DNA from 3 places in the Fusibacter sp. JL298sf-3 genome. Region 1 is predicted to be linked to each of the others. Evidence: riboswitches for the same ligand, from Rfam matches in the RefSeq annotation. Region 1 holds a riboswitch; each other region holds the start of a gene.
What was found. A riboswitch is a leader RNA that binds a small molecule or an ion and turns the genes downstream of it on or off. The one in region 1 is predicted to bind cobalamin.
Positions count from the first base shown of each region.

Region 2: it holds a riboswitch for cobalamin, as region 1 does, so the genes downstream of both, ACR6HW_RS14655 (DUF4430 domain-containing protein) here and ACR6HW_RS03165 (DUF4430 domain-containing protein) in region 1, are expected to answer to the same signal.
Region 3: it holds a riboswitch for cobalamin, as region 1 does, so the genes downstream of both, ACR6HW_RS11120 (ribonucleoside triphosphate reductase) here and ACR6HW_RS03165 (DUF4430 domain-containing protein) in region 1, are expected to answer to the same signal.

Region 1 covers NZ_CM132608.1:653,639-657,883, forward strand. Annotated here, with positions in the region: partial or broken gene ACR6HW_RS03155 (metal ABC transporter permease) at 1-749, shown strand, start outside; gene ACR6HW_RS03160 (metal ABC transporter permease) at 1,004-2,125, shown strand; cobalamin riboswitch at 2,290-2,482, shown strand; gene ACR6HW_RS03165 (DUF4430 domain-containing protein) at 2,659-4,245, shown strand, end outside.
Region 2 covers NZ_CM132608.1:3,066,589-3,070,833, reverse strand. Annotated here, with positions in the region: gene helD (RNA polymerase recycling motor HelD) at 1-121, opposite strand, end outside; gene ACR6HW_RS14665 (class I SAM-dependent methyltransferase) at 293-895, shown strand; gene ACR6HW_RS14660 (hypothetical protein) at 919-1,419, opposite strand; gene ACR6HW_RS14655 (DUF4430 domain-containing protein) at 1,410-1,811, opposite strand; cobalamin riboswitch at 2,042-2,206, opposite strand; gene ACR6HW_RS14650 (methyl-accepting chemotaxis protein) at 2,242-4,239, opposite strand.
Region 3 covers NZ_CM132608.1:2,339,725-2,343,969, reverse strand. Annotated here, with positions in the region: gene ACR6HW_RS11125 (4Fe-4S cluster-binding domain-containing protein) at 37-540, opposite strand; gene ACR6HW_RS11120 (ribonucleoside triphosphate reductase) at 537-2,306, opposite strand; cobalamin riboswitch at 2,393-2,734, opposite strand; gene ACR6HW_RS11115 (InlB B-repeat-containing protein) at 3,156-4,245, opposite strand, start outside.

The sequences.
Region 1 (4,245 bases):
TCGGCGATGCGGTATCACATGCGGCTTTGCCGGGAATAGCCATTATGTTTGTTATTCTCCAAAACAAGAACACTGAGCTGTTCTTGCTAGGAGCCTTGATTGCCGGGCTCTTGGCTACCGGTTTAATCACTTTAGTCACTCGGCATACACGCATCAAAAATGATGGCGCCATGGCTTTGGTCCTTTCCACTTTCTTTGGCTTCGGATTGGTCTTGATGACCTATATTCAGAAAATCCCAAACGCCAATCAAGCAGGCATTGACAAGTTTATCTTCGGACAAGCCTCTACGCTTTTAAAGCGAGACGTCTACAGTGTCTCCATTATCGGTATGCTTTTATTAGCGCTTGTCGTTCTCTTTTGGAAAGAACTAAAACTGGTGACATTTGACAGCGCTTTTGCGGACAGCTTGGGCTTTTCAGCGACTAAGCTCAATCGGCTGATGTCCTGTATGATCGTCGTTTCAATTATTATAGGCCTTCAAACTGTCGGGGTCATTTTAATGAGCGCCATGCTCGTCGCTCCCGGCGTTGCCGCACGTCAATGGACCAACAGCCTCTCTAAAATGGTGGCCCTCGCCGGTGCTTTCGGTGCATTCAGTGGCGTTTTAGGTACCTTGATTAGCTCCTCTATGCGTAAGATGCCTACGGGCCCGGCCATTGTCGTCATTATAAGCCTTATCGTTCTTATAAGCATCTGTTTTGCCCCTGAGCGCGGTTTAATCTGGCGTTACCGACAACAGAGAAACCGCTACAAAAGCATAACATCGGATCAATTGCTGTTTAGCTTATACCGTTTGTCTCAAAATCACGGGGAAGAGAATAGAAGCCACAACCTGTTGGCAATCAATCCTTCCTGTGCCAACGACAAAAGGCTTCAACGCGAAATAGAGCAACTCCTCGACAGAAGCGATTGTGTAGAACGAGATTATTTTAACCAGTGGATGCTCACTGAAAAAGGGCTTGCGTATGTTAAAACTCATCCCCTGAGAAAGGAGGCGCTGCTATGAGTGCGCAAATGGAAATTCAGTTAATTGCCGTCGTCGTAGCGGTGGCTTGTAGCTTACCCGGCGTTTTTCTCGTCCTCAGAAAAATGGCTATGATGACAGACGCCATCACACATACCATCTTACTGGGAATTGTCGCCGCTTTCTTTGTCGTTCACGACTTGAACTCGCCGCTACTTATTATCGGAGCAGCAGCCGTCGGTTTACTCACTGTGTACTTAGTGGAGCTGATTACGGCAACACGTCTCGTATCTGAAGACGCAGCCATTGGCATCGTCTTCCCACTCCTCTTCAGCATCGCCATTATTTGGATCAGCCGTTACGCCGGTAAAGTCCATATTGACACCGACGCCGTTTTGCTTGGCGAACTGGCTTTTGCACCTTTTAACCGCCTTGTTATAGGCGGTGTGGACCTCGGCCCCAAAGCGTTGTATACAATGGGGACCGTTCTCGTTCTCAACGTCGTCATGATTGTTTTGCTGTTTAAAGAACTTAAAATAAGTATTTTTGATGCTGGACTCGCTTCTGTACTGGGCTTCTCACCGGTTCTGATTCAGTATTTACTAATGACCAGTGTGTCCGTCACAACTGTTGCAGCTTTTGAAGCTGTCGGTTCAATCTTGGTAATCGCATTTATGGTAGGCCCACCTATTACCGCCTACCTCCTTACAGACCATCTTAAACGGCTGCTTTGTTTCAGCGCCGCCATTGGCACCTTCAACGCACTCGTTGGCTATCGATTTGCCTACGCATTCGATGTGTCCATCGCCGGGAGCATGGCCACTGTAACGGGACTGACTTTCTTGTTGGCTTTTATCGCAGCACCGAAACGCGGAATGATCACTGTACTTAGACGCCGAAGTGTTCAAAGGCGGGAATTTGCACAAAAAGCCATCGTCTTTCACATGCACCGACACACCGATACCGCCGAAGCACGTGAAGAAAATGGCGTGAAGTCGCTGCACTTACATGTGAACTACTCAAGGGAACGCCTTGAAAAAACCATGAGACAGCTCATTCGCGAAGAAAAAGTCGTCGTGCTCGACGGAATTTACCACTTGACAGAAAAAGGACGACACTTTGCACTGGAAAGCTACGACGCTATTCTCGGGACGGTCTAAAATCAACAAAGCCTTGTAAAGCACTTCGTGCATGCTATTGCTCTGATAAAAATCGAGCTCTAAAGGCTAACAAGGCGTATCTAGCGGATTTTATTATATTTACTTTTACAACAGTTTGTGCTAGTATATCAGCGGGACATCCCTTAATTTCATAGGAAACCACAGGTTTCCAATGGTCAATTGGTTTCTTCTTAGAAATAAGAGGAATTAAAAGGAACTCGAGTGAGAACCTCGGACGGTCAGGCCACTGTATTTGGAGAGTGCACTTCATTTAGCCACTGAACAAAGTGTTTGGGAAGGCGAAGTCTTCACGTTAGCATCCATAAGTCAGGATATTGCCAATTGATTGACACCACCCCCTTCCAGTGAAAGGAACGTGTTCATCGTACGATATTTATTATGGATTTACTCCGTGAAATCAAAGAGACTTTATTGTACCAAACCGGCTTTTCAAGCCGGTTTTTTGTATGTTTAGGCCTTGAAATAAACACCGCGTCCCCCCCTGGAAACAAATATATCATAAGGAGAAGAACATGAAACAACGTAAAGTACTTTCACTAATTCTTGCAGTCGCACTCGTTCTTACCGGTTTTCCACTGGTGCCAAACTTTGCGTCAAACACCAGCCAAGGCGAAGCTCTAAGCAAGCTGGTGACTCGGTACGAATCTTTTGATGGCAGCTACAATGCAACCTACGACTACCTCGAGGCAATGGGACTGAAAAACGCCGGTGTAGATGTGACCACCATACGCCGGGCGCTCACCGTATACGGGGGCCTCAGTTCCCTTTCTAACGGTGCGCGCAATGTAATGGCACTAATTGCGGCCGGCGAAAATCCTGCTGATTACAACGGAAATAATTACGTCCAAATGGTATTAGACGAATGGCCCTCTGAAGAAGACCCCAAAGATTTGGCCCTGGGGATTATCGCACTTGAGATGGCAGAGGCATCGTACGATAAAACCGCTTACGCCAAACATCTTATCGCCACCGGAAAAGAAGACTACAGCGGTGAGTTCGCCTTTGGACACACGTCGTCGTATTGGGACGATTGGGATCAAGAGATGGTTGAAGACTACACGCCGAGTGCCGACTACACCGCCCTCGCTGCACTTGCTCTCGCCTCTCATCGACAAGTTGAAGGCGCTGAAGACACCATTCAAAAAGCGCTTGTCTATTTAGAAAAGCGCATTGAAGACAACGGCTCAATCGAGGGGGACTTAAGTGCTACTGTCTACGCGTTCCAAGCCCTTAAGAAGCTTGGAATCGCCCCTTCAAGCTGGGTCTCAAGCGCCGGCAACACCCTTGAAAATGGAATCATGGCCTGTTACATTGAAAGTGACGGGAGATTTACCAACAGTCCAGGGGGGAGCTATGCAAGTAAACTTGCCGATGGCATCGGTTTAGTCGCTCTAACAGAGCTCATTAACGGAAACAGCGTCTACGATATACGTTATACCCCTATGACTCCACCGACATCTGTCCGTTCATCGCTTGATACTTTAACAGAACTCACTGTGGGAGAATCATTGAACTTTACTGCTTTCGCCTATGACGCAAGCGACAGACCACTGGACGACGTGGTGTTAATCACTTCTGACACCCCTGAAGTGGTCACCGTAGAAAATCAGACCCTCACCGCTCAGCGCGTCGGTACTGCGAACATTATCTTTGGTGTTGAAGGCGCCCCTTCAATAACAGCGCAGTACAGCGTGTCAGTTGTCGCCGGCGAAGGTCTTACGCCAGCACTAAAAACAACATTGCAACAGGAAATTGACTTTTTAAAAGCCAAATACGCCGTCTACAACAACTACGAGTTTTTATCTGCCCCCGCAGCAACTGTATCGGGGATGGACGGCAATCATATCGCTGACAACTTGATGTCTTATTCGAGGGTCAACAACTTAGCGCTGCTGACGAAAACGCTGATTGCTCAACTAGGTTCTTCTTCTGCACCAGTGCTGACAACCGATGAAGGACAAGTTGAAAATTTATTGGAAACACTTCGAGCCGCACAAGTCCAAAACGGTGCTTACAAAGGGCAATTTGCCCTCAGTCCTATGGACTTAAATGATGCTGAGTACCAGGCTTGGGCGATTATTGCCCTCTATATGTCCGGC
Region 2 (4,245 bases), 1.4 Mb from region 1:
TCCGCCCGTAGAGCGCTTTGTACTGCTCAGTGGCGTGAATGGTCATGCGCATATAGTCTCTTGTAAAGGAGAGCCGCGCTTCCTCTGACTCGAATTCTGGGTGTTTTCGTTCAGTCATCATTGCCTCTTTTCTCATAGGGAAATCGCTTGGATTTCCGCGCGTTTAAGTCGACACTGGTGAAATTCGTGGAAAATTATTTTACCACATTTAACGCCTTGGTTTCAATTGGGCATTTAAAGAAAGCGCCTTTTTTGATATAATCTTAATCACTATGTAACGAAAGGACCTATTATGAAACGTTTTGAGGAACGGGTGTACCCTAAAAATATGCGCCCGACCAACGGCATGCTCATTGAGCATCAAGCGCGCTACGACTTCGTCAAGTCTCACTGTAAGGGCCGTGTCTTAGACATCGCCTGCGGCTCAGGCTACGGCGCAGACCACATCCACAACCTCCAAGTAACCGGCTACGTCGGCGTCGACATCGACGCGGCAACTGTCGCTTACGCAACTGAACACTACGGGGGAGAAAACCGCCAATTTCTCGTAGGGGACGCACTGGACAAAACACTGCCGTCAAAGCTCGGCACTTTTGACGTCATCATCAGCTTTGAAACCATCGAGCACTTTCACGGCGACAGGCAGTTTCTTCAGACGCTCTACGACCTCTTGGTTCCCGGCGGTACGCTGTTTATTTCGACGCCATTTGGCAGAGGCGTCGGCCAGCCGTGCACTTGTCCCTACCACGTTCACCAATACACTGAGGCCGAATTTTTAGAGCGCCTCGAAATTTTCGACCAGGTGACTATGTACCATCAAGTTGGCGACACCATTGAACAGCCTTTACCTGAAAAACGGTATTTTTTAATGCTCGCAGAATGCAAAAAACTCTAAACCAACGCGTTTAGAGTTTTTCTTTACATATGCGGTTTTACTTTTTCAACAGTTCTCACAACGGGTTTAAATAAAAACAGCGCAATGAGAAAATTTGACACGCCGTGTACGATATCAAACGGCAAGCCGCTGATCCAATACGTAAAGCCGTAGGCGGCGCCGTAAAAAAACGACTCAAAGATAGCAAACATCAAGCCAAATGTGAAACCAAATACTGCCGAGAGCCCTGCATAGGCGTATTCATTTCGCGTAACCCTCGACAACAAACTCGCCATCACAATCAGCAACGGCCATATAAAGTAATAGCCGATTATCCAAGTCCCAAACCCCCACAACAACACCTCGGTGGTTACAAACACAAACGCTGCAAGCAGTGTCCGCGTCTTGCCAAAAACAACGGTGTACACAATGAGCAAAAACGTGACAATTTCCACGTTTGGAATGCTAAATAAGGCCATCTTACCCGCGGTTAGCGCCGCGGATAAAATGGCTATGAGGGTTAAATCTCTCGTTTTTATTCCCAATTTTGAATCTCAAACCGATAGACGTCGCCGTCGAGTACCGGAATGTCTTTTACGCCGACCATAGCGGGTTCTCCATTGATGGAAATGTGGTAAAACTCTTTCTTTTCTTGCGTTGCCACATACCCTTTCATACCGATGAGCATCGGTCCAAAATCTTGTTCGTCAAATACAGTCCCGAGTGTTTCTTTCTTCTCTTCGAGCAAATCGTATAAGTATTCTGCATCGGTGTGAAGTGTCATTTTTTCATCGATGTTTTCCGACGGGATAACCACTTCAACTGTAACGGCTTTTGAGCCCTCTTGTGTTTCTGCACCGAAGAATTGATTGTAGGCAAAAAGTGCGCCTACTGCAACCAATACCACAACCAGTGCAATGACCAGTTTGTTTTTCATTATAGCCTCCTTAGTAATTATCCGCTCTCGCACTGAGAACGTCTGTTTTTTTTTCAACAACATCCGACGTCGTCTCGAGGTTTTAAGTCGATTCTCACCACCGAGCTTTACTCGGCAACCTTTCTAAAAATCGCTTTGTCTCAAGAGCGCCTTCTCACGCGTAAAAAGCCCGTTCTCCAAAGGGAAAACGGGCTGTATCAGCTTCATTTCCATCCCACTTCCCAGGAGACTTCTATCGTTCATCAACGGCAGGTCTACCGGCTAGGCTTCATCCTCTGACCACCCTTCCCGCTTGCGCAGTGGTATGTGGCGTTCGTCGGCCATACGGTTGCTGGGACAGCTCGCTAAGCGATTCCCTATTAAGTCTTGCGACACCTGTTGACGTTCTGTTGTTCTTACTCATTATAATGAATTTAAAAGCCAATTGCAACTAGATTTTGAACTTGCTGATTTCTTCATTGAGGTGGACAGAAATTTGGTTGAGGTCTTGTGCGGACTTCGCCACTTCCTCCACGGCAAAGGTCTGCTGATCCATAGAAGCGGTTACCTCTTCTGAAGCGGCAGCCGTTTCTTCTGAAACAGCTGAGATGTTCTCAATACTGCTGACGATGCGCTCCTTGTCTTCGTTAACTTCCGATACAGACTGACCGATTTCATCGATGTTGCGCGTGATTTTTTGGAACGCCGACTTAATGGTTTCAAAGGCGCCGATAACGTCGTTCACCGCGCTGTTTTGATTTTCTGAGATCGTCTTGAGCGTCGTCATACTGCTCACCGACTCAGCACCGTCTTGTTGGATGTTGAGGACGATTTCTTTAACCTGCTCTGCTGCATTGGCAGACTCTTCAGCCAGCTTTCTGATTTCCTCAGCGACAACTGCAAAGCCTCTGCCGTGCTCTCCGGCGCGCGCCGCTTCAATAGAGGCGTTAAGTGCCAAGAGGTTGGTTTGAACTGAAATCGCCGAAATGGAATCCAAAATACCGCCGATTTCCTGTGTGCGATCGTTAAGTTGTAAAATAACAGTTTCAATGGCCTTGTTGGCGTCCATCGATTCTCTGTTCTTATCGCTGAGGTCGCCGACGGATTTAAGACCGCCTTCATACGCCTCTGTTGTGCTCTTAGCAGAAAGCAGCATCTCGTCTGTGAACTCGTTGAGTCTGACGAACTTCTCTGAGAGTGCACGCGCCACCAAAGTACTCTGCTCGGCATCTTGTGCTTGATCTTGTGCCCCTTTGGCGATGTCTTCAACAGTCTTCGCCACTTCGTCTGCAGAAGCACTTACTTCTTCACTTGTAGCTGCAAGGCTTTGCGACGACGTCGTCAATTGTCCGGACACTTGCTGAACATTGTTTACCAACTTCCCAAGGTCTGAGATGGTTTCATCAAAGAACTTGCTCAACACGCCGATCTCGTCTTTGGATTGAATATCCGAATGAACACTGAGGTCTCCGGTACGAGCGGTTTTCATCGCTTCGACAAGTCGCTTGATGTTATCGTTAAAGCTCTTTGTAAACAAGAAGACCAGTATCACGGCAATGACAAAGCCGAGCAATGACGCCAAGGCGATGTTTGTAATAATGGTGTTTAAATCCGCTTGAATTTCGTCGTAATAGAAGCTTGAAACAACAGTCCAGCCCACGCTTTCAATCGGTGAGAACGAAGCCAGTTTTTTGTGCTTTTCACCATCTTCTGTATTGGTGTAGTCTAAGGTCTCCATGCGGCCTTCAACCAAAGCGGCTTTAATGACTTCAGAATCCATCTCTTCGCCGATTTTTGACGGGTTTACATGGGTCATAATAATGTTGTTGGCATCCACGGTAATCGGATAACCTTTTTCGCCGATTCTCAAATCTTTGGTCTGATCGTTTAGAGTGTCGAGCAATAAATCAGCGGCGATAACGCCTGCGAATTTTCCCTGTGCGTTGTACACCGGTGCACACGCTGTAATCATCATGGCGTTTACCGTGTCGTCGAAATAAGCGTCTGTCCAGACAAATTTACCGCTGTCTTTGGCCAGTGTGTACCAGTCGCGCGTCCGCGGATCGTAGTCGCTTCCGAGGTCGTCGTCCGGTTTCACCAACATCTTGCCGGCTGTCGTTCCCATATAGATGGAGAAAATGCCGTCGTTGCTCGACGCATAACTGTCGAGGACTTCTAAAATAGCGCGTTCGTTTATCGCCGGATCCGCCAGCAACGCCTGTTTAGAAAGCGCTTCGACAATGCCCTGATAGCCCGACAAATAGCTTTCCATAGACATGGCTATCTGATCGCCCACATCCTGTGTGGCTTTTAATTGGTCGCTCTTAATAATACCGGATACCCGCCAATAAGTGAGCCCCCCCACTAAAATTTGTACGATTAGAATAACTGCTACAAAAATTGAAATGACCAGTTTTCTAATACTTCTCTTAACTTTAATCTCATTCATACAAAC
Region 3 (4,245 bases), 1.7 Mb from region 1:
ACCCATTACACAAGCTGTCCACGCATTGCTAGGCGCCTAAATATGGTAAATACTAGTGGAATCGTGCACAAAAGAACCGTCCCTTAAAGTAGCGATGTGCTGATTGGTGCTCGCCAGCTTGACGCCGTGGTCCAGATGGTCGGTGCTGAGCGCCGTCACATTAAAGCTGCCGTATTTCAGGTAGAGTGTCCCTTCCAAGCTGTCGATGGCAGGGACGCTCTTGAGAAACGCCTCCAGTGTGAGGCCTGTGTATACCATGACTTTCAGCCCTCTGTTCAGCGCTTCTGAAGCCAGTGCCACCAGTTCCTCCGGTTGCTCTGACCACTCGAGACCGCCGAAGATCAGCCCCTCGTTAAACGGGTTGCTCTGTACGGCGTCCAGCACCGCTTCGACGTCTTCAAACAGCGTCGGCAGCTGCTTGAGCGGGGCGTTAAAACAGTCCTTACATCCAATGCGGCACCCGATGGCACCGATGAGCGCACCGACGAAAGGCGCGTCTTCGACGCGTTCGTGCTCGATGCATTTGTATCGAATTTTCATAGCTGTCGCCTCTCTATGAACTCTTGTTTTTTGCCGTCGTTAAAGTATTTGACATTGCGCAGATAGCCGGTGATGCGCTGGTATTTTTCCACGGTTTCGCCACAGATGGGACAGGTGTCCACTGCGCCGTCGATATAGCCGTGTGCCGTACAGTAATGGTTTACCGGGGAAAGGCTCACGTAAGGCACTTTGTACCGCTCACAGACGGTTTTGACGATGTGTTTGGCCTTTTCACCGGACACCGGAGAGCCCAAGAACACGTGGATGACGGTGCCCCCTGTAAACAACAATTGTATCGGCTCTTGGTGTTCGAAAACCTGATGTATCGATTCGACTTTGTTTACCGGAATATGACAGCTGTTGGTGTAGTACGGCTGTTCGTCGGTACCTTGTGTCAAGATGTCGGGGTACTGTGCTTTGTCTTTTCGCGCCAATCTGTAGGCGGTGGATTCTGCCGGTGTCGCCTCGAGGTTATAGAGGTGCTCGGTTTCTTCTTGAAAGTCCTTCAGTTTTTCGCGCATGTGATGGAGCACTTCCAGGACCAACGCACTGGACGCTTCGTCTAAGATGTCTTTGCCGAGGAAGTTCTCGCACATTTCGTTGAGGCCCACGAGGCCTATGGTGCTGAAGTGGTTGTCAAAAGTGCCGACATAAGTGCTGAATGCCGGAATGAGGCCGGCGTCCAGTACGTTTTCTTGAAGGAAGGCACGCTTGATTTCGAGGCTCTCTTTCGCAAGGGTCATGTTGCAGTCGATGAGGTCGAACAGTTCGGCTTTGGTTTTGGCCCTATAGCCGTACCGCGCCATGTTCAATGTGACGACGCCAATGGAGCCCGTGCTTTCTCCTGCGCCGAAAAGTCCCCCGTTTTTGCGCTCCAGTTCTCGGAGGTCCAGTCGCAGGCGACAGCACATGCTGCGCGCATCTTCAGGGCTCATGTCGCTGTTGATGAAGTTGGCAAAATACGGGTAGCCGAATTTGCCTGCCATTTCCCAGAGGGCGTCGTTGAGCGGGTTGTCGAAGTCAAAGCGCTCGTGAATGTTGTAGGTGGGAATCGGATACGCAAACGGTCTGCCGTTGGCATCCCCTGTGTTCATCAACTCGTAAAACGCTCGGTTGAAGAGGTTCATTTCTTCTTGGCAGGCGCGATAAGTGTAGTCCAGCTGTCCGTCCCCGACGTAGACGCTTTGGTCGATGAGGTCTTTTGGCGGCGTCAAATCCAGTGTGATGTTGCTAAAAGCAGGCTCTGCGCCACCTCTGGAATTGGAGTTTATGGAGAAGATGAAGTTTTGCAGGTTCTGTTTGACATCTTCGTACGAGAGGCCGTCTTCTTTGATAAACGGCGCCAAATAGGTGTCGACGGAACTGAAGGCCACGGCACCCATGATTTCATTTTGAAAGACGGTGATGAGGTTGGCCAACTGGTTGAGTATAGAGGCAAAGTGTTTCGCCGGCGTGGACGTCGGAATATTGGGAACCCCTTGAACCCCTTTGCGTATGACGCTTCTCAGCGAGTAGCCGCAACAGTAGAGGGTGATGCCGCCGAGGTCGTGTATGTGGTAATCGCCCTTTATGTAACCCTCTGCAATGGCCTTTGGGTACACTTCTCTGAGCCAATAGTCTTTGGAGACTTCTGCCGCTATATGTTTGTTTAAGGCGCCAAATGAAAACGGTGAGTTTGAGTTTTCTTTGACCCGCCAGTCGCTTTTAAGTAAATACGATTCCACGATATCTTTGCTTTTGAGCATTGCCCTTCCTCCTTGTCGCATAAAAAAAAGTGTCTTTAAGACACGAATACACAGGGAACTGACGCCGGTGACGGCGCTTGTTCGCATGTCTCATCCTCGTGAGCTTTAGCGTTCTCACATCTCAGGCAGGTCTCCTGGCTCAAGACAGTAGTGTACTGTATCGTTCACAATTAAAAAACTGCTCATCTATTCTGCATCATTGCGGCGTTAAAATCTCTCGACAACGTCCCGCATTGTCGTCGATATTTTGCCTTGCACGGATACAGACTATCTGGCATTTTTAATTAAATCTCAACGAGACAGTACACTAGCAATCGCTCCCTTCCCGTTTTCACAGAGGTATGAGCGTTGCAGTCTTTTACAGTGGCGGGACCGCGTTGGCTTTGCACCAATCTTCCCTTTTAAGCGCCCTGATTTCTCAAGTACGCACCAAAGATGCTATACAGTTGTATTACAATATATTGTGGATAAGTGGCGTTTTTTATCCACATATGCACAATTTGTAGCTAATTTGATTGTAGCGCTAAGTGAATTAATTGTCAAGGGGGGACGGTTCTTTTGTGCCGGAATCCACTGGTTTTTTCCATTTTTACCACACCCCCAACGGCCTCTAAACGTTCGTAAACGCCTCTTTTCTACCGCATCTCTCCATTTAAAATGCCTCTGAACTCTTTGTTGCCGCCGTCTCTTTCACATAAGCCGTACCGAAGGCGCCAAATGCACCGTACACAGGCCACAGCCTTTGATTTTTCACGGTGTACATCCTTTTCACACGGCCCTTTTTGCCACCAACGGCACAAAAGAACCGTCCCTTTAAACACACATGCCAAAGGCTGTCCCCTTCGGGACAGCCTTTGGCTCTATCTCACTTTATTTTCTTCTTAAATAAACACCTGCTGCTGAAAGGATACTACCGATACCGAAGTAGAGGCTTATTGGCAGTTGACCTGTCTTAGGCAATGCCGCAGGGCCTTCCGGTGTGGTTTCATCGATGAGAACAATCTCACCTTCCGGTACTTCCACAGGGGTTTCTGTTTCTTCTGTTGTCTCAGTTTCTTCGACAACCGGTTCTGTCGTTTCAGGCGTTTCTTCTGTCGTGTCGATAGCAGGGCCAAGTGGCGTTTCTTCTACTTCGAGCTCGACTTCATCTGAGCCGTCTGAGTATCTGTAAGTGACTGAGATCGTGCCGTCAGCAAAAGTACCTGATGCGTTAGACGGTGACTCTACCAGTTCGTAACCACTGAACGATCTCGCCGATGTGCCGTAATTGGTGCCGATTTCACCTGAGAAGGTAAAAGCAGATGCCAATTCCGAACCGTCTTGATCGATGTAGCTGACTTCTACAAACCCTTGTGGGCCCGCTGGAACTGGTTCTGGTTCCGGTTCTGGTGTAGGTGTTGGATCGACTGGTGTCGGGTCGACCGGTTCCGGATCGGGATCCGGTGTTGGATCTGGGTCCGGATTAGGATCGGGATCCGGTGTCGTTTGCGTTTCTTCAAAGACAGCCGTTACCGATTTGTCTGAATCCATTGTCACAGTTGTGCTTGAGCCGCCGCTTGCATCACCTTCCCAGCCGACGAATGTCCAGCCCTCTGCTGGTGTTGCCGTTACAGTGACTTCTGTACCTTCTGTATACGTGCCGCCACCTGATACGGAGCCTTGGCCGGTTACGCCAGTAGAAAGTGTGTATTCTGTTACCGGATCAGGATCCGGTGTCGTTTGCGTTTCTTCAAAGACAGCCGTTACCGATTTGTCTGCATTCATTGTCACAGTTGTGCTTGAGCCGCCGCTTGCATCACCTTCCCAGCCGACGAATGTCCAGCCGTCTGCAGGTGTTGCCGTTACAGTGACTTCTGTACCGTCTGTGTACGTGCCGCCACCTGATACTGAGCCTTGGCCGGTTACGCCAGTAGAAAGTGTGTATTCTGTTACCGGATCGGGATCTGGTGTCGTTTGCGTT